Regions from separate parts of the Burkholderia sp. 22313 genome, predicted to be linked through region 3. Evidence: predicted binding sites of a transcription regulator. Region 3 holds the regulator's gene; each other region holds the start of a gene.
The links. The regulator LexA, encoded in region 3, represses DNA repair genes until DNA is damaged. The targets are predictions, from matches to a motif close to ACTGTATNNNNATACAGT.
Positions count from the first base shown of each region.

Region 1: the regulator LexA is predicted to act here: its motif matches at 3,429-3,446, upstream of ACTJKF_RS04600 (VRR-NUC domain-containing protein).
Region 2: the regulator LexA is predicted to act here: its motif matches at 3,405-3,422, upstream of ACTJKF_RS24175 (PA0069 family radical SAM protein).

Region 1 covers NZ_JBQEON010000003.1:268,219-275,747, forward strand. Annotated here, with positions in the region: gene ACTJKF_RS04575 (PRC-barrel domain-containing protein) at 1-342, opposite strand, end outside; gene ACTJKF_RS04580 (CBS domain-containing protein) at 411-842, opposite strand; gene ACTJKF_RS04585 (hypothetical protein) at 1,183-1,431, opposite strand; gene ACTJKF_RS04590 (hypothetical protein) at 1,915-2,226, shown strand; gene ACTJKF_RS04595 (MipA/OmpV family protein) at 2,463-3,341, shown strand; gene ACTJKF_RS04600 (VRR-NUC domain-containing protein) at 3,458-5,158, shown strand; gene ACTJKF_RS04605 (ATP-dependent DNA helicase) at 5,155-7,455, shown strand; gene ACTJKF_RS04610 (IclR family transcriptional regulator domain-containing protein) at 7,499-7,529, opposite strand, start outside.
Region 2 covers NZ_JBQEON010000032.1:72,120-79,648, reverse strand. Annotated here, with positions in the region: gene ACTJKF_RS24195 (electron transfer flavoprotein subunit beta/FixA family protein) at 1-122, shown strand, start outside; gene ACTJKF_RS24190 (electron transfer flavoprotein subunit alpha/FixB family protein) at 139-1,086, shown strand; gene ACTJKF_RS24185 (D-amino acid dehydrogenase) at 1,403-2,689, opposite strand; gene ACTJKF_RS24180 (Lrp/AsnC ligand binding domain-containing protein) at 2,835-3,323, shown strand; gene ACTJKF_RS24175 (PA0069 family radical SAM protein) at 3,438-4,616, shown strand; gene ACTJKF_RS24170 (NINE protein) at 4,633-5,100, opposite strand; gene ACTJKF_RS24165 (PQQ-dependent sugar dehydrogenase) at 5,210-6,349, opposite strand; gene rpsP (30S ribosomal protein S16) at 6,503-6,757, shown strand; gene rimM (ribosome maturation factor RimM) at 6,800-7,477, shown strand; gene trmD (tRNA (guanosine(37)-N1)-methyltransferase TrmD) at 7,478-7,529, shown strand, end outside.
Region 3 covers NZ_JBQEON010000008.1:135,812-143,340, reverse strand. Annotated here, with positions in the region: gene ACTJKF_RS09315 (permease) at 1-643, shown strand, start outside; gene ACTJKF_RS09310 (hypothetical protein) at 872-1,294, shown strand; gene ACTJKF_RS09305 (ABC transporter permease) at 1,343-2,176, opposite strand; gene nodI (nodulation factor ABC transporter ATP-binding protein NodI) at 2,183-3,097, opposite strand; gene ACTJKF_RS09295 (hypothetical protein) at 3,264-3,428, opposite strand; gene ACTJKF_RS09290 (universal stress protein) at 3,427-3,924, shown strand; gene ACTJKF_RS09285 (DUF2939 domain-containing protein) at 4,030-4,746, opposite strand; gene ACTJKF_RS09280 (hypothetical protein) at 4,776-5,114, opposite strand; gene lexA (transcriptional repressor LexA) at 5,141-5,788, opposite strand; gene ACTJKF_RS09270 (sulfate ABC transporter substrate-binding protein) at 6,053-7,090, shown strand; gene cysT (sulfate ABC transporter permease subunit CysT) at 7,241-7,529, shown strand, end outside.

The DNA.
Region 1 (7,529 bases), on a different contig from region 3:
GTCCTGCTCGAAGCCCGGCGCTTCGCGCACGCGTTCGGTCGGAACCGGCAGCACGAAGCAGCGGCGCTCGACGTCGAGCGTCAGCACATTCCACGGTACCGCAAGCAGCTTGTCGCCGATGCCGGGAAAGCCGCCCGACGACACGACCGCGTACGCGATCCGGCCGGAGCGGACGTCGAGCATGATGTGCATGACCTTGCCGATGTCGTCGCCATCCAGGGTCAGCACGCGATCGTCTTCCAGCGTGCCGGCGGCCATCACGTCCGGCCCGGGGCCGCCGGCCGAGCGGCCTGCGGTGCCGGCAATGCGCGCCTGCGTGCGCGGCGCTCGGTCCGTTGCCATCGCTTTTCTCCTGGTCGAAGCGGCGCGCCGAAGGCACTCGCGGGCCGCACGGGTGAGGGGGCCGCCCGTCAGCGGCGGCGCGGCAGCGACACGTCCTCGAGCGTATTCGCCAGCTCGTCGCGTGCCGGGCCGCCCGCGCGCGTCGCGATGTCGCCGAGCGACACGATGCCGACGATCCGGTGCTGGCCGTCGAGCACCGGCATCCGGTGCAACTGCACGTCGGCCATCCGCTGCTGCACGTCGCCGACGCCGTCGTCCTCGACGCACCACTGCACGGGTGCGGATGCGACCGTCTTCACGGCGGTGTCGGGCGAATGCCCGTGCGACAGCGCACGCACCGCGAGGTCGCGGTCCGTCACGATCGCGACGAGCTCGGTGCCGTCGCAGACCGGCAGCACGCCGATGTCGAAGCGCTGCATCAATTCGGCCGCATGGCGAATCGTGTCGGTCGGTGCGACGCATACCACGTCGCGCGACATGATTTCGTTGACGCGATACATGAACGCCTCCTTCGTGAGCGAGACGATCCGGAAGCAGGACGCGTGCCGCGTTCCATCGGCATACGCCGGGCCTGCGGGGCCAGGCCACGGAGAAATTTGCCAGCCGGCTTGTACATCTTCCACGGCGGCAGCCATGGCCGGGCCGCGAGTGCGGAACTAGTGGCCGACGCCCGTCATCACGACGATGGCCAGTACCAGTGCGCTCTCGATCGCGGCGAGCGCCGCGACGCCCGCGGCGCCGCTGACTTCGTGCCATGCACGTTCGATGCGTTTCATGCGTTCACTCCGGTTGTGCCGGCCGGCGCTACGCTGCCGCGCATCGCGGGCCGGGGTGCCGCCGTCAGCCGTGATCGCGGGGCGGTGGTGGGGCGTCGGGCGCACGACGTTCGCGGTGGCCGGACGGTTTGTCGGGGTCGATACGGGTCGCGCCCCCAACGGCGGGCGGATCGCTGGCCGGAAATGTCTCCTCGAGCCCTTCGTCGATGCGCTCCTCCGTCTTGTCTTCGGACGGCGGGCGCGACGTGGCGAGGGAGAGCAGGCCGGCAGCCGGTGACACGGCGTCGCGGCGGCCGGTGGCGCATACGGTCATGGTCGAACCTCCTTGCAGTAACGACGGGCGCAAGCGTCATGCCCGCGCGGCCGGCCGGCATGACGCTTGCCGCCGGCGTGGACGAGAGGACATCGCGATGAATGAACCCAGGAAAAGGATACGTTACGACGCGAACGTATGCGGCGGCGATTGCGGTCATGTGCGAGCGTTTCGAGACATGGAAACGCGCATCGCTGACCCCGACGGGTTGGCACACGGCTTGCGCACGGTCGCGGCGCCAATCGACACGCGCGAGCCGCTGCGCAGGAGCGACATGAACACGCCATCCATGCTGCACCGTCCCGAACCGACGCCCGACGTCGATCCCGACCCGATGCTGCCCGAGCACGACGATCCGGTCGATCCGCCCGTGCCCCTGGGCCCGCCACTGGGCGATCCGCCGTCGCAGCCGCCGCCGATGCGGATGCCGGGCGGGCGCAGCGAACCGCGGCCGGCCGCGCGCCCACTGAAAGGAGGACCATCATGGACATCCACGTGCAATCGCCGGACAAGCGCGCGATCGCTCAGGTGCTGGGCCGCTATTTCGAGTCGCGTTCGTTGCGCTATCACATCGAGGAATTGCCGGGCGGCGTGCTGCATATCGGCTTTCGCGCCAGCGGGCGGCCGGTCGCCGTCACCGTGTCGTTCGACGACTCCGCGTACGACACCTACACGCACTGGGACGCGAGCCAGAAGCAACTCGCGCTCGGACGGCTCGCGGACAGCTTCTCGCGCATGATGTCGACGCGCAGTCCGGCCGCGCTCGCCGGCGACTATCACGTCGAGCGCTTCTGATTCCGCAACCCGGCGCCGGCGCGTGCGGGACGCCGGACGCCCGGATGCCGGATGCCCGGACGCCGGCAAAGTGCCCGTATTCAACGGGCGCTTTGCGGCGTCGCGCGCGTCGCGTAGGATGTTCACTAATTCAGCGCACGCTACGTTCGTGCCGTCGGCGGCCAGCCGTTGCAGCCGATCCGGTGCGATGCGCTTTCCCTCAGGTTCGTTTCGCGCAACCGACGGAGACCGCCTTGATGACCGTTGCCCGCCCGTTGTTGTCACCCGGCGCCCGCCGGTTCGTGTCCGGCCTGTCGGCCTTCGCCGCGCTGGCGGCGGCCGGGGCCCGCGATGCGGCAGCCCAGACCCCTTCGCCGCTCGGCGAATGGCAATACTCGGCGGGTGTCCCGCTGCAGAAACTGTTCAGTCCGACCGTCCCCACGTGGCAGGTGAGCGTCGGCGCCGCGATGACGCTGCAGCCGCGCTATGCGGGCTCCGATCGCTATCGCGTGATGGGCGGCCCGAATTTCGACGTGCGCTATCGCGACCTGTTCTTCCTGTCGACGGGCGAGGGGCTCGGCGCGAATGTGCTGCGCGGGCCGAACTGGCGCGTGAGCATGTCGGTGGGCTATGACCTCGGGCGCCGTTCGGCCGACGATCTGGGCCACCTGAACGGGCTCGACAACATCAACGCGGCGCCGGTGATGAAGCTCGCGGCCGATTACGTGATCTCGAAGGATTTCCCGCTCGTGCTGCGCGCGGATGTACGGCGCAGCATCGGCGGCTCGAACGGCTGGATCGGCGATTTCTCCGCGTACATGCCGATGCCCGGCAGCAACGAACACTTCTTCTGGTTCGCCGGGCCGACCGTGTCGTTCGCCGACTCGCGCTACATGAACAGCTGGTTCGGCGTGACCCCGGCGGCGTCCGCGCGCTCGGGCCTGTCGACCTATTCGCCGGGCGCGGGGATGAAGTCGTTCGGCGCCGGCGTGACGATGGTCTGGTTCGTCAACAAGCACTGGTTCGTGACGATGGACGGTGCGATCGAACAACTCGTCGGCCGCGCGCGGCGCAGCCCGATCACGCAGCAGTCGACCAACGGCGTGTTCGACATGTCGGTGAATTACCAGTTCTGAACGGGGCCGGCGGATTGGAGGGGTAGCCGGCCGATGCCGCGAAGCCGCGGCGTGCGGCACGTTTCGTCACATTTGATATGATTCGAACCTGTACAAACGTACAGTGATCGATCCCCGTGACGCCTGCATCGCCGACGCCCCCGGCGTTTTACTACCTGACCAATTTCGAACGCGCGCTGGCCTGGCTCGGCGAGCGTTACGACGACCTGCTCGACACGCACGAACACGCGTTTCTCGCACATTTCGCGCGGCTGCCGCAGGCGTCGCGCGCGTTGCTCGTGCGGATGCTGATGCGCAACGGCGCCGAGTTCCGCGCCAGCAAGCTCGTGTACGACGAAATCGGCAGCACGCTCGACGCGGCCGCGCCGCTCGTCGAACTCGGCTGGGTCGATCCGGCGCCTGCACTCACGCTCGACGCGCTGTTCGCGCTGTCGACCAAGGCCGATTTGCTGACGATGTTTCCGGCGCTCGCCGCGCACGCGGGCGAGCGCAAGCCCGACTGGCTCGAACGGCTGCGGCCCGGGCACGCGGTCGCGCAGCCGCTCGACGCGTGGTGCGCGCAGGCCGGCGATCGCGTGCTGCGCGTGACGGTCGGCGCGCTGTGCGACCGGTTGCGGCTGATGTTCTTCGGCAATCTGCATCAGGACTGGCGCGAATTCGTGCTCGCCGATCTCGGCGTGTTCCAGTACGAAAGCGTGCCGTTCGCGCCGTCGTCGCGCGCGTTCCAGCAGCGCGGCGACGTCGATGCGTATCTCGCGCTGCAGACCTGCCGCGACGCACTCGACGCGTGGCCCGACGGCCTGCCGTTCGACGCGCTGCTGCAGGCGATCGACACGGTCGACTGCGCGCAGCCGTGGCTCGCGACGCGCCGCGCGAAGCTGCTGTTCACGCTCGGGCAGACCTGCGAGCGCCGCGCCGACTGGACCGCCGCGCTCGACGCGTATGCGCGCAGCGCGTGGCCGGGCAGCCGGCATCGGCGCATTCGCGTGCTCGAACGTTGCGGTCGCGACGGCGACGCGCTCTCGCTGGCGCTCGACGCGCGCGGCGGCTTCGAAAGCGACGAGGAGCGCCAGCGCGTCGAGCGGATGCTGCCGCGCCTGCAGCGCCGTCTCGGGCAGCGGGTCGAACGCGCAGCCGCCGCGCCGGGCGCGCCGCGCGAGACGCTCGTGCTGGCGCGCCCCGAAGCGTTCGTCAGCGTCGAATTCGCGGTGCGCGACCACCTTGCGCAGCCCGATGCGCCGGTTCATTACGTCGAGAACACGCTGATCAATTCGCTGTTCGGGCTGCTGTGCTGGGAGCCCGTGTTCGCGGCCGTGCCCGGTGCGTTCTTTCACCCGTTCCAGCGCGGCCCGGCCGACCTGCATGCACCCGATTTCGCGGTGCGTCGCACGGATGCATTCGCCGCCTGTTTCGCGCAACTCGACTCCGGCGCATACCGCGACACGATCCGCCGTCACTACGCGACGAAGATGGGGCTGCAATCGCCGTTCGTGTTCTGGGGCGTGCTGACCGACGCGCTGCTCGACGAGGCGCTGGCCTGCCTGCCGCCCGAGCACCTGCGGCTGTGGTTCACGCGCCTGCTCGCCGACATCCGCAGCAACCGCTCGGGGTTGCCGGATCTCGTCCGGTTCTGGCCCGGCGAACGGCGCTACGAGCTGATCGAGGTGAAAGGCCCCGGCGATCGGCTGCAGGACAACCAGACGCGCTGGCTCGCGTACTGCATCGCGCACGGCATGCCGGTGCGCGTCGTCGATGTCGAATGGGCCGGCGCGGGCGCCGGCATCGAGCCGGTCGAAACGGCGGGGCTGTCCGCATGAGCTATGTCGTCGCGGTGCGGGCGATGTGCGAGTTCACCGCGCGACGCGGCGATCTCGACCTGCGCTTCACGCCCGCACCGACCGCGCTCGAAGGCATTGCCGGCCACGGCGCCGTCACGTCGAAGCGCGGTGCGCGCTACGAAACCGAGATCGCGCTGGCCGGCACGTGGGGCACGCTCACGGTGCGCGGACGCGCGGACGGCTACGATCCGGTCGCGAACCGCCTCGAGGAGATCAAGACCTATCGCGGCAGCCTCGACGCGATGCCGGCCAATCACCGCGCGTTGCACTGGGCACAGGCGAAGGTCTACGCGCACCTGATGTGCGACGCGCGCGGCCTCGCCGAAATCGACGTCGCGCTCGTGTATTTCGATATCGTGTCCGAACGCGAGACCGTGCTGACGGAAACGCTGAGCGCGAGCGTGCTCGCCGCGTTCTTCGCCGAGCAGTGCGCGTGCTTCGTCGGCTGGGCCGAGCGTGAGACCGCGCACCGCGCGGCCCGCGATGAAGCGCTGCGTGCGCTGACGTTTCCGCATGGGCAATTCCGCAGCGGGCAGCGCGAGCTGGCGGTGTCCGTCTATCGGGCGGCGCGCGACGAACGCTGCCTGATGGCGCAGGCGCCGACCGGCATCGGCAAGACGCTCGGCACGGTCTTTCCGTTGCTGAAGGCGTGCGGCGAGGGCGAGCTCGATCACGTGTTCTTCCTGACCGCGAAGACGCCCGGCCGCGCGCTCGCGCTCGAAGCAGCAACCACGCTCGGCGCCGGCACGCCGGCGCTGCCGCTGCGCGTGCTGGAACTCGTCGCGCGCGACAAGGCGTGCGAGCATCCGGACCGTGCGTGTCACGGCGAATCGTGCCCGCTCGCGCAAGGCTTCTACGACCGGCTACCGGCCGCGCGCGACGCTGCGATCGGTGCCGGCATGCTCGATCGCGACACCGTGCGCGACGCGGCACTCGCGCACGACGTCTGTCCGTACTACCTCGCGCAGGAGCTCGCGCGCTGGTCGGACATGATGATCGGCGACTACAACTACTACTACGACGGCAACGCGATGCTGCACACGCTCGCGCAGCAGAACCAGTGGCGCGTCGGCGTGCTCGTCGACGAGGCGCACAACCTGCTCGATCGCGCACGCAAGATGTACAGCGCATCGCTCGACCCGTTCGCGTTCGCGGCCGCGCGCGAGGCGGCACCCGCCGCACTGCGCAAGGCGTTCGACCGGCTTGCGCGCGCATGGGGCACGGTCAACCGCGCGCAGGCCGAGCGCTACGCGGCATACCCGGAGATCCCGGGGCCGATCGTGTCGGCCGTGCAGAATCTCGTCGCGGCGATCGGCGAACACCTGACCGACGCGCCGCGCGCGAACGGCGATGCGCTGCTGCGCTTTCATTTCGAGGCGATCCAGTTTGGCGTGCTTGCCGACGCGTTCGACAGCGCGTCGATCTTCGACGCGACGCTGCACGGCGAGCCGCTGCCGCGCCAGTCGGGGCTCGACGGCGTCGCGCCGGCCGGGCGTCGCCGCCGGCTCCAGTCGACGCTGTGCGTGCGCAACGTGATTCCGGCCGGCTTTCTCGCCCCGCGCTACGAAGCCGCGCGCGCGACCGTGCTGTTCTCCGGCACGCTGAGCCCGTTCCATTTCTATCGCGACACGCTCGGGTTGCCGGCCGATACGGGCTGGCTCGACGTCGACGGGCCGTTCCGCGCCGAGCAACTGACCGTGCGCGTCGCGAGCCACGTGTCGACGCGCTGGCGCGACCGCGACCGTTCGCTCGAACCGATCGCCGACCTGATCGCCGCGCAGTATGCGACGCGGCCCGGCAACTACCTCGGTTTTCTCAGCAGCTTCGACTACCTCGGGCGCGTCGTCGCGCTGATGCAGACGCGCCATCCGGACGTGCCCGTGTGGGCCCAGGCGCCCGGCATGGCCGAAAGCGAGCGCGACGCGTTTCTCGCGCGCTTCGACGCGGGCGGGCGCGGCGTCGGCTTCGCGGTGCTCGGCGGTGCGTTTTCGGAAGGCGTGGATCTGGTCGGCGAGCGGTTGATCGGCGCGTTCATCGCGACGCTCGGGCTGCCGCAGGTCAACGATGTCAACGAGCAGATGCGGCGGGCGATGGATGCGCGTTTCGGCAACGGGTACGACTACATGTATCTGTACCCGGGCTTGCAGAAGGTCGTGCAGGCGGCCGGGCGCGTGATCCGCACCGAGCACGACGAGGGCGTCGTGCATCTGATCGACGATCGTTACCGGCGGCGGGAAGTGCGCGATCTGCTGCCGCGGTGGTGGCGGATCGGGTGAGCGTCGCGGGCGGGACGTTTGTGTACGCGCGCGGCCCGGACGCCTAAAGCACGTTCAGCATCGCGAGCGCGGTT
Region 2 (7,529 bases), on a different contig from region 3:
ACGTCGCGCCGCGTCTGAAGACGCTGAAGGTGGTCGAGCCGCCGAAGCGCGCGGCCGGCGTGAAGGTGCCGGACGTGAAGACGCTGGTCGAGAAGCTGAAGACCGAAGCCAAGGTGCTGTAAGAGGGAGCGCAAAGAAATGACGATTCTGGTGATTGCAGAACACGGCAACGCGTCGATCAAGGCCGCGACGCTGAACACGGTGGCAGCGGCGGCCGAAGTTGGCAAATTCGTTGGCGGTGACATCCACGTGCTGGTCGCGGGTCACAACGCGCAAGCGGCAGCCGACGCAGCAGCGAAGATCGCAGGTGTTTCGAAGGTACTGCTGGCCGACGCGCCGCAACTGGCCGAAGGCCTGGCGGAAAACGTCGAGGCGACCGCGCTGAACATCGCGAAGGATTACTCGCACATCCTCGCGCCGGCCACCGCGTACGGCAAGAACATCGCGCCGCGGATCGCCGCGAAGCTGGACGTCGCGCAGATCTCGGACATCACGGCGGTCGTCAGCGCTGACACGTTCGAACGCCCGATCTACGCAGGCAATGCGATCGCGACGGTGCAGTCGAGCGACCCGATCAAGGTCATCACGGTGCGTGCAACGGGTTTCGATCCGGTTGCCGCGGAAGGCGGCAGCGCATCGGTCGACAAGATCGAAGCGGCGGCAGATGCCGGCAAGTCGCAGTTCGTGAGCCGTGAAGTGACGAAGCTGGACCGTCCCGAACTCACCAGCGCGAAGATCATCGTGTCGGGCGGCCGCGGTCTGGGCAGCAGCGAAAACTACACGAAGGTGCTGGAGCCGCTGGCGGACAAGCTGTCGGCAGCACTGGGCGCCTCGCGCGCCGCAGTCGACGCCGGCTACGTGCCGAACGACTACCAGGTTGGCCAGACCGGCAAGATCGTCGCACCGCAGCTGTACATCGCGGTCGGCATCTCGGGTGCGATCCAGCATCTGGCCGGCATGAAGGATTCGAAGGTGATCGTCGCGATCAACAAGGATCCGGAAGCGCCGATCTTCAGCGTGGCCGACTACGGCCTCGTCGGCGATCTGTTCGCGCTGGTGCCGGAGCTCGTGAACGAGCTCGGCTGACACAGCGTGCCGCTTCGGCGGCAAGCATGCAGGACGAGGGGCGCGATGAGCGCCCCTTTTTTGTGCGTCGGCAGAAGAGGGCGCGCGGTCCTTGATGCGAAGATCCGCGGTCGCGTCATGTTGCGCGCAACATGTCCTCGTGCAGGCCGGCATGTCCGACGCGGCGATCGTCAGCGGGAAGGGCGGCGCGGATGCGCGTGGCGACAGAAGCTCTGGTTCCAATCCGGCAATACATTCGCTGCAACGACAACGGCGCCCCGTGGGGCGCCGTTGTCGTTGATGCCGACCGGCCTGCGTCGTCGCAGGCCGTCCCGACTTAGGCGTATGCCGGACGCGTCTGGCCGGCAACGTCCTTCAGGTAGCGATGCACCGACAGGTCGTCGGCCTGGATCGCCGGCTTCTTGCCCGAGATCAAGTCGGCGAGCAGTTGGCCCGACCCGCACGACATCGTCCAGCCGAGCGTGCCGTGGCCGGTATTCAGGAACAGGTTCGATACCGGCGTGCGGCCGACGATCGGCGTGCCGTCCGGCGTCATCGGGCGCAGGCCCGTCCAGAACGTCGCCTTCGACGTGTCGCCACCACCCGGGAACAGGTCGTTCACGCACATTTCGAGCGTTTCGCGACGCGCCGCGCGCAGGTTCTTGTCGAAGCCGACGATCTCCGCCATACCGCCGACACGGATGCGATCGTCGAAGCGCGTGATCGCGATCTTGTAGGTTTCGTCGAGCACCGTCGACACCGGAGCTGCCGCCTGATTGACGATCGGCGCGGTGATCGAATAGCCCTTCAGCGGATAGACCGGGATCTTCATCAGGTTTGCGATGAAGTTCGTCGAGTACGAGCCGAGCGCGACGACATACGCATCCGCGCGCACTGTCTCGCTGCCGCACTGTACGCCGGCAATCTTGCCGCCGGCGATCGCGAGCGCGTCGATCGGCGTGTTGTAGCGGAACTTTACGCCGAGCGACTCCGCGAGCGCCGCGAGGCGCGTCGTGAACAGCTGGCAGTCGCCTGTTTCGTCGCCCGGCAGGCGCAGGCCGCCCGTCAGCTTGTGCGATACGGCGGCGAGTGCCGGTTCGGCATGCTGCAACTCGGTCGGCGACAGCAGTTCGAACGGCACGTTCGCTTCCTGCAGCACCGCGATGTCCTTCGCCGCGCCGTCGAGTTGCTGCTGCGTGCGAAACAGCTGCAGCGTACCGCCCGTGCGGCCTTCGTACTGGATGCCGGTGTCGGCGCGCAGCGCCTGCAGGCAATCGCGACTGTATTCGGCGAGGCGGACCATGCGGCCCTTGTTGACCGCATAGCGCTCGGCCGTGCAGTTGCGCAGCATCTGCCACATCCACTGGAGCTGGAAGCGCGTGCCGTCGAGGCGGATCGCGAGCGGCGCGTGCTTCTCGAACATCCACTTGACGGCCTTCAGCGGCACGCCTGGCGCGGCCCACGGCGCCGCATAGCCGGGCGAGATCTGGCCCGCGTTCGCGAAGCTCGTCTCGAGCGCCGGGCCGGCTTCCCGGTCGATCACCGTGACTTCATGACCGGCGCGCGCGAGGTAATACGCGCTTGCCACGCCCACCACACCGCTGCCCAGAATGACGACTCGCATAGCTGCTCCAGATGGAAGGGATCAGGTCGAGGCCGGGCGCACCTGCGTCTCCGTGTAACCTCTAGCTGATCTAGTTTTTTGAGCTATGGTATTGTCGAATGTGTAGGTTTTGTTATCGTATTTTTCTGGTTTTCAGCATAAACAAATGAGAACGCAACGCCAGCCAGTACGCTCGCTCGACAAGCTCGACCGGCGCATCCTCAAACTGCTCCAGGATGACGGCCGGATGGCGATGAAGGACCTCGCGGAACAGGTCGGGCTGACCGTGACGCCGTGCATCGAGCGCGTGCGGCGCATGGAGCGCGACGGCGTCATTACCGGCTATCACGCGCGCGTCGATCCGGGCCAGCTCGGCGCGGCGCTGCTGGTATTCGTCGAGATCACGCTCGGCCACAAGGGCGGCAACATGTTCGAGCAGTTCCGTCGCGAAGTGATGAAGATCGACGAGGTGCTCGAATGCCATCTCGTGTCCGGCGACTTCGACTACCTGATCAAGGCGCGGATCGGTGAAATGGCCGACTATCGCAAGCTGCTCGGCGACATCCTGCTGCAACTGCCCGGCGCGGTGCAATCGAAGAGCTATGTCGTGATGGAGGAAATCAAGGAGACGCTGACGATTTCGGTCGGCCAATGACGGTGGCGGCAGCCTGCCGCCGGGCTGCCTGCAGGGCTCCGTGTCGGCCCCTTATCTCGCCCTTGGCATGCTGCACCCAATACTGTATAAATATACAGTATTGGGTGCAGGCGAATGGGTGAGCGCATGGACGGTCTGTCCGACAACGAATTTCCGATAGCGCCGCCCGCGCCCCGCAAGGGGCGAGGTGCGGTCGACAACCTGCAGGGACGCTACGAAACGGCGCTGCGCGAAGCGGTCGACGACGGCTGGACGCACGAATCGGACGACACCGATCTGCCCGCTCCGCTGCGCACGCAGGTATTCGAGGAGCGTGCAAAGAGCATCCTCACGCATAACCAGTCGCCGGATATTCCGTTCAGCGTGTCGCTCAATCCGTATCGCGGCTGCGAGCACGGCTGCATCTACTGCTTTGCACGGCCGACGCACAGCTATCTCGGCCTGTCGCCGGGGCTCGATTTCGAGAGTCGCATCTATGCGAAGGTCAATGCGGCCGAACTGCTCGAGCGCGAGATATCGCGCAAGCGCTACGTGCCGGAGCCGATCGCGCTTGGCGTCAACACCGACGCATACCAGCCGGTCGAGCGCGATCTGCGCATCACGCGCAGCGTGATCCAGGTGATGCACGATCATGGGCTGCCGTTCGCCGCGATCACGAAATCATCGCTGATCGAGCGCGATCTCGACCTGCTTGCGCCGATGGCCGAGCGCGGCCAGGTGATGGCCGCGGTCACGATCACGACGCTCGACGCCGATCTCGCGCGCACGCTCGAGCCGCGCGCAGCGACGCCGGCGCGCCGGCTGCGGACGATCCGCGCACTGCGCGACGCGGGCGTGCCGGTGGGCGTGAGCATTGCGCCGATGATCCCGTTCGTCACCGAGCCCGACATGGAACGCGTGCTGGAAGCTTGCGCGGAAGCCGGTGCGACGCACGCGAGCTATATCATCCTGCGATTGCCGTGGGAGGTTGCGCCGCTGTTCAAGAACTGGCTTTCCGCACATTTCCCCGATCGCGCGGAGCGCGTGATGAACCGCGTGCGCGACATGCGCGGCGGGAAGGATTACGACTCGGATTTCTCGAAACGGATGAAGGGGGAGGGGATCTGGGCCGACCTGTTGCGTCAGCGTTTCCGTCAGGCCGTGAAGCGGCTCGGGCTGAACGAGCGCACGAACGGCATTCTGGATCTGTCGCAGTTTCGCGGTGGGCCGGCGGCCGCGGCGGCAACTCAGCGCAAGCCGGTGGGGGCAACCCGCGCGAAGTCGCGCGACGACATGCAGTTGAGTCTGTTCTGACTCGCGCGTCGGGGGCTTACTGCGAAATCTGCTTCGCCGCTTCGACTTGCGACTCGAAATACGTCTGGAACGACAGCGCGAGCGCGGTCATGAGCAGGAACGCGCCGATCAGCAGCGAGAAGATCACGATGAAGATCACCGTCCAGCCCGACCGGCTGTGCTTGCCGGTATCGGCATTGAATTGTGCGTCCCATTTCTCGTCGGGCCGCAAGCCGTAGACGAGTGCGGCCAGGAACGCGGCCAGCAGCGAGATCGCGCCGGGTACGGCGAGCCACCAGCCGAGGCTGGCACTGCGCTGGGTCGCGGCGAGCAGCATGAAACCCGGGATGCCGACGATCGTCGCGAGCAGGTGCACCCAGCCGTACACGTCACGAAAGCCGTACAGATAGAAGCGGTGTGCGCCGAGCGAACCAAACAGGAACGCGAGAGCGGCAGTGAGCGTCTTGGAGCGGAAGCGGCGGGACGGTGCGGTGCTGCTGGACATGGGCGGCGGTGGGTGATCGTTGGCATGGGCGACCGGCATGCCGGCGCGGGCGCTTGGCCCGGCACGCATTCTACGATGCCCGGTCGGGCCCGGTCACCCCTCGCCTGCGTCAAGGTGCCGCATAGCTGACGCGGTAGATCGCGCCGGCATAGTCGTCGCTGACGAGCAGCGAACCGTCCGGCAGCGGCAGTACATCGGCCGGGCGGCCCCACACGGTACCATCGGCGCGCAGCCAGCCCGTGATGAACGGTGCCTGGCGGGCGTGGCTGCCGTCGGCCGACACGACGACGCGCATCACGCGGTAGCCGACCTTCTTGCTGCGATTCCACGAACCGTGCTCGGCAATGAAGATGTTGTTGCGATACGACGCCGGAAACATCGGCCCTGTATAGAAGCGCATGCCGAGTGCCGCGACGTGTGCGCCGAGTTTCAGCACCGGCGGCACATAGCGGCGGCACACGTCGGGGCTCCCGAATTCGGGATCGGGCGTATCGCCGCCGTGGCAGTACGGAAAGCCGAAGTCGAGGCCTGCGCGCGGCGCGCGGTTCAGCTTGTCGTCGGGCACGTCGTCGCCCATCATGTCGCGTCCGTTGTCGGTGAACCAGAGTTCACCCGAATCGGGGTGCCACGCAAAGCCGACGGTATTGCGCACGCCGCGGGCAAACACCTCGCGCCCGCTGCCGTCCGCGTTCATGCGTGCGATGATCGCGTAGCGGCTGCGATCGGCGAGGCACACGTTGCAGGGCGCGCCGGTCGGCACGTAAAGCTTGCCGTCGGGGCCGAACGCGATGAATTTCCAGCCGTGGTGGTGATCGGTCGGCAACGTGTCCGTCACGACAACCGGCGCCGGCGGCTTCGCGAGGCGGTCGTCGATGTGGTCGACACGCAGAATGCGCGATACGGCGGAGATATAGAGCGCACCGTCGCGATAGGCGACGCCGACGGGCATGTCGAGCCCCGATGCGATCACGTACCGGGCGGTGATCCGGCCCTCATGCATCACGAACGCGTGGACGCGGCCTTCCCGTGAGCCGACATACAGGATTCCGCGTGGCGACCAGGCCATTTCGCGGGCGGTCGGCACGGCGTCGGTCAGTACGTCGACATGGAAGCCGGGTGGTACGACGAGTTCGCCCACCGGCGGTGCGGCGCAGGCCGCGGTGGAGGCGAGGCAGGTGACGAGGCCGGCCAGCAGGCCCGCGAGGCGGTGCTGTGCGCGGCGCGCCGAGGCGATGCGAAATAGCGGCATGGCGGCGGTGAGCGTCGTGAACACGACGATTGTATGCTCGGCGAACAGGGCGTCCGCGGAATTTTTGCGCGTAAGTGTTTGTTATGGCTTTGGTTTCCGGCTATAATCGCACGTTTCAGTAGTTTCGAACCCGGTTTTCCCGAAGGATTTCATATGGTTATCATCCGTCTGGCTCGCGGCGGCTCGAAGAAGCGCCCGTTCTACAACATCGTTGCTACCGATTCGCGTAACCGTCGTGACGGCCGCTTCATCGAGCGCGTCGGCTTCTACAACCCGGTTGCCACGAAGGGCGAATCGCTGCGTATCGCTCAAGACCGCCTGACGTACTGGCAAGGTGTTGGCGCGCAACTGTCGCCGACCGTCCAGCGTCTCGTGAAGGAAGCGCAAAAGGCGCAACCGGCTGCCTGACATGGCGCGGTGTGCCGGTCGTACCGGCTGCAAGGAGCATTGATGTCCGGTCACGATTCCGGTAACGCAAAGCGCGGGCGGGCGTCGTTTGGCGCATTCGTCCGCAAGCCGGTCGAGCGCGACGCTGTCGCGAGCGCCGGTACGGCTGCCGAGCAGGGCAGTCTCGAAGCGGTGCAAGCCTGGCCCGACGATGCTGTCGAGGTCGGGGCAGTGGTCGACGCCTATGGCCTGAAGGGCTGGGTCAAGGTGGCGACGCATGCCGATGCCGGTCGCGGCGGCGATGCGTTGCTCAACGCGCGCCGCTGGTGGCTGGAACGGGGTGGGGAGCGGTTATCCGCCCGCATCCTGCAGTCGAAGACGCACGGCGACACGGTCGTCGCGCAAACCGCGGGCGTCAGCGACCGCGATGCCGCACTCGCTTTGCGCGGCTTTCGCGTGTTCGTGCGCCGGGAAGATTTTCCGGCATTGGCCGCGGACGAATTCTATTGGGTCGACCTGATCGGTCTCGAAGTCGTCAACGAACAATCGGTGGCGCTCGGAACCGTGAGCGGGATGATCGACAACGGCGTGCATTCAATCCTGCGCGTCGAGTATCCGGCAGTCGGCAAGGATGGTCAGCCGACCACCGACGAACGGCTGATTCCGTTTGTTGGCGTCTACGTCAAAACGGTGGATCAGGCGGCACGTCGCATCGTCGTCGACTGGGAAGCCGATTACTAAATGAACCAGGTTACGGAGAGCGCGGTGCAGTTCGACGTCGTCACGCTCTTTC
Region 3 (7,529 bases):
CCACGCGTCGCCGGGCGGTGCGGTCGCGTTCTGGCTCGGCAACACGGTGCTGAATCCGGCCGCGCTGGTGTTCATGGGCTTCGTGCTCGGCTGGCAGTGGAGCGCGCTGCGGCTCGTGCTCGGCATCGCGATGGTGTTCGGGATCGGCTATCTGCTGAACCGCATCGCGCGTCCGGAGGACCGCAGCATCGACGACGCGCAACTCGCCGCGCTCGCGGCCGAACAGGCCGCGGCAGGCAATCCGTTCGTCCGCTGGATCAAGCTGCTCGCGCGCATGGCCGTGCGGCTCGTGCCCGAATACATCGTGCTCGTGCTGCTGCTCGGCGCGGCGCGCGCGTGGCTGTTCCCGCATATCGGCCCGGACATCGGCAACCATCTCGGCTGGATCATCGCGTTCGCGGTCGCGGGCATGTTGTTCGTGATCCCGACGGCCGGCGAGGTGCCGATCATCCAGGCGATGCTGTCGCTCGGCATGGGCGTCGGCCCGGCCGCCGCGCTGCTGATGACGCTGCCGCCGATCAGCGTGCCGTCGCTCGCGATGCTCGCGCGTTCGTTCAAGCCGTACATGCTGGCGATCGTCGCGGGCCTCGTCGTCGTGTTCGGGATCGCGAGCGGGCTGCTCGCGATCGCGTTCGGGTTTTGACCGGCGCGCGGACGGGACGGTAGGCGGGCGCGGCAGCCGGACACGCCCGGCTCGCATGCGCTCGGCGGGCAGGGCCGGACAGGCCCGGCTGCCGGCGGCACCCAAGGACGCGCGCGATTGCCGCTGTGCGTTGCGTGCAGACCGATCCCGCCGCGCAACCGTCGTATTCATCCGGCGCTGCCGCTTCATGCGTGCGGCGCCCTTTACAAGAAGCAAACAGGAAAACGCATGACCCAACCGAAGATTCATCCTCGACTCGAAAAGGCGCTGACGCGCGGCGATCTCGCGATCCGCCAGGCCAATTCCGCGCGGGCGACTGCCGTGCTGAACGCGCTCGGCACGATGATCATCGAAGCCTCCGCCACGATCGGCGTCGAGGCCAGCATCGACATTCCGCAGGGCGACCGCATTTACGATCCGGCGAACGGCCTGTGGCCGCAGAAGATGCTGGTGTCGTTCGACGGCCCGGTGGAGGAAGCCGACGCGGAAGAGCTGCGCGCGGTCTATCTCGTCGCCGACGATCCGGGTACGCAGTTCCGCGTCGAATGGCATCGCGCGGACGGCAAGCTCGGCCGCCAGGAAGGCGGCCCGCTCGCGACCGTCGCGTTCCTGACCGACGTCGAGATTCCGTGGAGTGACGACGACGAATAACGTCGTCCCGATTTCGTCGCATCGAGCCGGCGCGTGGCGCGCCGGCCGTCAGCGCATCATCCGCCGCCGGAACAGCCACGCGGACACCACGAAGCCGCCGACTGCATAGCCGGCGAGCACCGCGAGATGCAGGCCGACGTCCGCCGCCGGCCGGCCGAGCATCGCGGGCCGGATCAATTCGACCGCGTTCGCGAGCGGCAGCGCATGCGCCGCGTGCTGCGCGACCGGCGGCAATTGCGTGACCGGGAAGAACACGCCCGACAGCAGCAGCATCGGCGTCAGCACGAGCGTCTGATAGAACATGAAGAAGTCGTAGGACGGCGCGAGCGCGGTGACGATCATCGCGGTGCTCGCGAACGCGAGGCCGGCGAGCGCGATCACGGGCAGCGCCGCGAGCATCGACGGAAACCGCGCATAGCCGAGCAGGCCCGCGACCAGCATGATCGCGACGCCCGACAACAGTGCCTTGCTCGCCCCCCAGACAATCTCGCCGAGCACGATGTCGCCGAGCGCGAGCGGCGTGTGCATGATCGCTTCCCAGGTGCGCTGCACGTGCATCCGCGAGAAACCCGAATACATCGACTCGAAGCTCGCGGACATCATCACGCTCGAACCGACGGTGCCGGCCGCGAGGAACGCGATGTACGACACGCCGTCGACGTGGCCGAGCATCAGGCCGAGCCCGAATCCCAGCCCGAACAGATAGATCATCGGATCGGCGAGATTGCCGAACAGCGACGCGAGCGCGAGCTTGCGCCACACGAGGTAGTTGCGCCGCCACACGGCGATCCAGTTGGTGGCATTCGCGGGCAGCGCGATCGCGAAGCGCGATTCGCGCGGCGGTGCGGACGGCGCGGCGCTGGAATAGTTGCGTACGTCCATGATCGATCAGTCCTGCATGTCGCGGCCGGTGAGCCGCAGGAACACGTCTTCCAGATTGGCCGGACGATGCAGATAGCGCAACCCCGTGCGCCCCTTGAGCCGCGCGCTGAGCGGCTCGGGGTCGGTCACGTAGCAGAACAGCGTCTCGCCGCTGATCTCGGTGTGCTTCGCGAACGCCGCCAGTTCGTCACGCAGCGCGACCGGATCGGGACCGTAGATCTCGATCACGTCGCAGCCGATCTCCGATTCGATCAATGCGTGCGGCGTGCCTTCGGCGATCTTGCGGCCTTCCTCGATCACGCACAGTCGGTCGCACAGGCGCTCGGCTTCTTCCATGAAATGCGTGGTGATCAGGATCGTCTTGCCGCGCGCGAGCAGCGAGCGCAACCGCTCCCACATCAGGTGCCGCGCCTGCGGATCGAGGCCCGTCGTCGGTTCGTCGAGCACCAGCACGTCGGGATCGTTGACGAGCGCACGGGCGAGCGTCAGCCGGCGCTTCATGCCGCCCGACAACTCGCCGACCTTCGCATCGGCCTTGTTTTCCAGCTTCGCGAATTCGAGCAGCGGCTGCACGAGCGCGCGTGCGGCCTGCGCGGACATCCCGAAATAGCGGCTGAACACGAGCAGGTTTTCGCGGACCGTGAAGTCGGGGTCGAGGTTGTCGAACTGCGGGACGACGCCGACTCGCTGGCGCGCATGCCGCGCGCGCGACGGAACGGGTTCGCCGCACAGTGAAATGGCGCCCGCGTCGGGATACGCGAGGCCGAGCAGCATCCGCAGGGTGGTGGTCTTGCCGGCGCCGTTCGGCCCGAGCAGGCCGTAGCATTCGCCGGCCTGGACGTGGAAGGACAGGTCGTTGACGACGAGCTTGTCGCCATAGCGCTTTTCGACGTTCCGGAACTCGATCGGTGCAACGGACATGGGCAGGTTGTCGTTGTAAGCGGGCGCGTTTTTCGGCTTCGTGGCCGGCCGGGCCGGCATGCGGGCAGGCGAACGGATCGGACGAATGCTTGTCAGATCGACATGGCCGAAGCGAACGCGCGCCGACGGCATGAACGGGCCATTCTAGTGCATCGGCCGCATCCCTTCAGGGCATGCCCGCGCGGCACGGTGCAGGCGTGCACGGATCGTGCACTGCATCATCGCCGACGCGCCCCGCGTGGCGAATCAGCGTTTTCCATCCCTTGCGTCCGGAATTGCGGCGCACCATGATGAGTGCATAGCGCACGTAGTCGCGATAGGGAGGTTTCATGGCTAGCTACAACAAGATTTTGCTGTGCTACGACGGCACGCTCGAAGGACGCAAGGCATTGCGCTGTGGCGCCAATCTCGCGATGGATCTGAAGGCGGAAACGCATTTGCTGTCGGTCGTCGACATGCGCTCGAGCATCGCGCAAAGCGCAGGGCTGCTGACCGACGTCGCCTGCGGCCGTTTCGAGGAAACGGCGCGCGAGATCCTGCAGGAAGGCGTGAACTGGCTGCGCGAGCGCGGCGTTCAGGCGGAAGGCCATTTCGCGTTCGGCTATCCGATCGACGAAATCGCGAATCTCGCGACGGAGATCAAGGCCGACCTCGTCGTTGTCGGCCACCGGTGCCGCAGCGGGTTGTCCAGGTGGTGGATGGGGTCGGGCAATACGCAACTGCTCGATCGCGTGAACTGCAGCATTCTGGTCGCCTGTTCGTCGGCGGAAGAGCAAAAGGCCGAGATCGCGCGCGAACGCGAAGCGGCCACTGCGAACGGCAAGTAACACGGCAAGTCGTGCCGTGATTGCCTGACCGGCTGGGTCGCGCTGCGATTCACGCTGGTCTTGCGCCGTGCCGCAACGGCGGCCTCCATTTCGATCGCGGCACGCTCAGGCGTGCAGATCGATCGCGGACAGCTTCCACGAGAACAGGCCGACACGATGGAAGATCGCCGCATAGCGCGTGCCATCGGCGCTGCGCTGGTAGGTCACGACGAATTCATCGATATTCCGGTAGCCGGCGCTCGTTTGCTGCGGATGGCCTGCATCGCTCGGGCTGGCCGACGCGGGTGCCGATGTGGGTGCCGATGTGGGGGCCGGCGCAGACGCCGCTGACGCGGTGGCGCTGCTGCCCGGTACGGGGAGGCTCGCGGGATTGGCCGGTGGTGTGGCCGGCGCATGGCCCGGCGCATCGCCGGACGGCGGCCCCGACCAGTCGGGCGGCCGTTCGCCCGGATTACCGCGCGGCGGAATGCCGCTCATCAGCGCCGCCACGCCTTCCGGCGTTGCATACGCATCGACCAGCGGGCCGATCAATGCAGAACCGATCAGCGCGCCGATCACCGCGAACGGATTGTCCTTCTTCACCGCGTCGATCCGGCGCATCAACTCTGCCGTGACCTGCTGCTTCAGGCTGATGCGCAGCGACGGAAAATCGACATATTCGCTGACCGCCTGCGCATCGCGCGCGTCGATCGCCGATTTCAGGCGACCGAGCGCGACGTACGGCGACGCGTATGCATAGCCGATCGCCACCAGGGCGGCGACGGCCAGCACGACGATCAGCAGGGGCTTGAGCCGCCGGGCGCGGCTCGAAGATCCAGTCACGATGCCTCCGGTGCGGACAGGTTCCGCAATCAGAGACCGCCGTGTGCGGCCGATCGTTCCTCGTCGATGCAGCGATCGATCATCCGGCACACGGCATCGATCGTTCCGACCATGATCAGGCGCGAGCGGCCGTGATAGACGCGCACCGGCGCACGACGCGCCGGTTCCGCGTGATTGAGGCCGGCATTCAGCGACACCCGCGCGAACGCGGGCAGCGCTGACGGCAGCAGCGACGCCTGCCGTTCAACTGCGACTTCTTGGCTCACCACGGGCGCCGCGGCGGACAGCGGCGCGCAGGGCGTGCGGCCGCGCAGATGACGCAGGCGGCCGAATTGACGGAAAGGCAGCAGACGGGACAGGCGTTCCATGATGTTCTCCTCAGCGAGACCGATTGTCAGAGTTCGCCCGAGCGGATCAGCCCGACGGCGATGCCTTCCAGCGCGAATTCCGCGCTGCCGGCCTTGACGAAGATGTTTTCGTAATCCGGGTTCTCTGCGATCAGCTCGAGGCCGCCGGGCCGGCGCATCAGGCGCTTGACCGTGACGTCGTCGCCGAGGCGGGCGACGATGATCTGGCCGTCCTTCGCTTCCGTGCGCTTCTGCACGGCGAGGAGGTCGCCGTCGAGAATGCCGGCGTCGCGCATCGACAGGCCGCGCACCTTCAGCAGGTAGTCGGGCTTGCTCGTGAACAGCGCGGGATCGCATGCGTAATGCTGGGAGATGTGTTCCTGCGCGAGGATCGGGCTACCGGCCGCGACCCGGCCGACGAGCGGCAGCGACAGTTGCATCAGGCCGGCGTGCGGCAGCGTGAACTGGTGCGGCGCATCGTCGATGCCGAGCAGGCGGATGCCGCGCGACGCGCCGGCGGCCAGCTCGATCACGCCCTTGCGCGCCAGCGCACGGAGGTGCTCCTCGGCCGCATTCGGCGAGCTGAAACCGAGCTCGGCCGCGATCTCGGCACGCGTGGGCGGGAAACCGGAGCGCTCGATCGCGCGGCGGATCAAGTCGAACACTTGCTGCTGACGGGCGGTGAGTTTGGTCATGGCTGAACTGTATGGATAGACAGTGAGCTGTATTTTTATACAGTACTTCGCGAATTTCAAGTGTTACTTGAGGTTCGACGCGATCACGCCGGTTCCGGCGCGATTTCGCGACGTCGAAACGTCGGTTTATCCGCCGCAACCGTCCGTCCCGTCTGCGTTAGCACTTTTGAATATTAAAAAATGAAGAACGATTATTTTTAATCATGTAGCCCGTTCGTTAGACTGGCCCGACATCGCAATACCGACAACACGGGAGAACCAAGGATGGCGAAGCGCAATACGGGGCTGGCGGGCGCAGTGGGCCGCCTGATCGCAACACTCGCGCTGGGCGCGGCGGCGGTACTGGGCGTCGCGACGCATGCGCAGGCCGATACGACGTTCCTGAACGTGTCGTACGACCCGACGCGCGAGCTGTATCAGGACTTCAACCAGGCGTTCGGCAAGGTGTGGAAGGCGAAGACGGGCGAGACGGTCGACTTCAAGCAGTCGCACGGCGGCTCGGGCGCGCAGGCGCGCTCGGTGCTCGACGGCTTGCAGGCCGACGTCGTCACGCTGGCGCTCGCGTACGACATCGACGCGCTCGCCAACAAGGGCCTCGTCAACAAGGACTGGCAAAAGCGCCTGCCGGACAACGCATCGCCGTACACGTCGACGATCGTGTTCCTCGTGCGCAAGGGCAATCCGAAGGGCATCAAGGACTGGGACGACCTGACCAGGCCGGGCATCTCGATCGTCACGCCGAACCCGAAGACCTCGGGCGGCGCGCGCTGGAACTACCTGGCCGCCTGGGCATACGCCGTGCACAAGCCGGGCGGCAACGAGCAGAGCGCGAAGGCGTTCGTGACGAAGCTCTACAAGAACGCCGGCGTGCTCGATTCGGGCGCGCGAGGCGCGACGACGAGCTTCGTGCAGCGCGGGATCGGCGACGTGCTGATCGCATGGGAAAACGAGGCGTTCCTGTCGATCAAGGAATTCGGCACCGACAAGTTCGAGATCGTCGTGCCGTCGGTCAGCATCCTGGCCGAGCCGCCCGTCGCGGTGGTCGACAAGGTGGTCGACAAGAAGGGCACGCGCAAGCTGGCCGAGGCCTACCTGAATTTCCTCTACAGCCCGCAGGGCCAGGAGATCGCGGCGCGCAACTATTACCGTCCGCGTTCGAAGAACGTGCCGGCGGCGCTGACGAAGCAGTTCCCGACGCTGAAGCTGTACACGGTCGACGACACCTTCGGCGGCTGGACGAATGCGCAGAAGACGCATTTCGCGGACGGCGGCGTGTTCGATTCGATCTACAAGCCGCAGTAACCGCGGCCGCATCAGGCAGCAAGCAGCAAGCCATAACGACAGCGGCGCGCCACGACAGCGCGCCGCATCCCCGGCCGGCAGCCGGCGCGAGATTCCCGCGCCGGCGTTCGCGCCGGACCCGTGAGCAGCAACACCCAGCAAGAGCATCCGATGACGACGTACACCTTTCGCAAGCCGAGCGCGCTGCCCGGTTTCGGCGTGACGCTCGGCATCACGGTGGCCTATTTGAGCCTCGTGGTGCTGATTCCGCTCGCCGCCACGTTCCTGAAGACCGCGACCCTGTCGTGGGACCAGTTCGTCACCGCCGTCACGTCGCCGCGCGTCCTCGCGTCGTACCGGCTGACGTTTGCCTCCGCCCTGGGCGGCGCGGCGATCAACGCCGTGTTCGGCTTTCTCGTCGCGTGGGTGCTGGTGCGCTACACGTTCCCGTTCAAGCGCC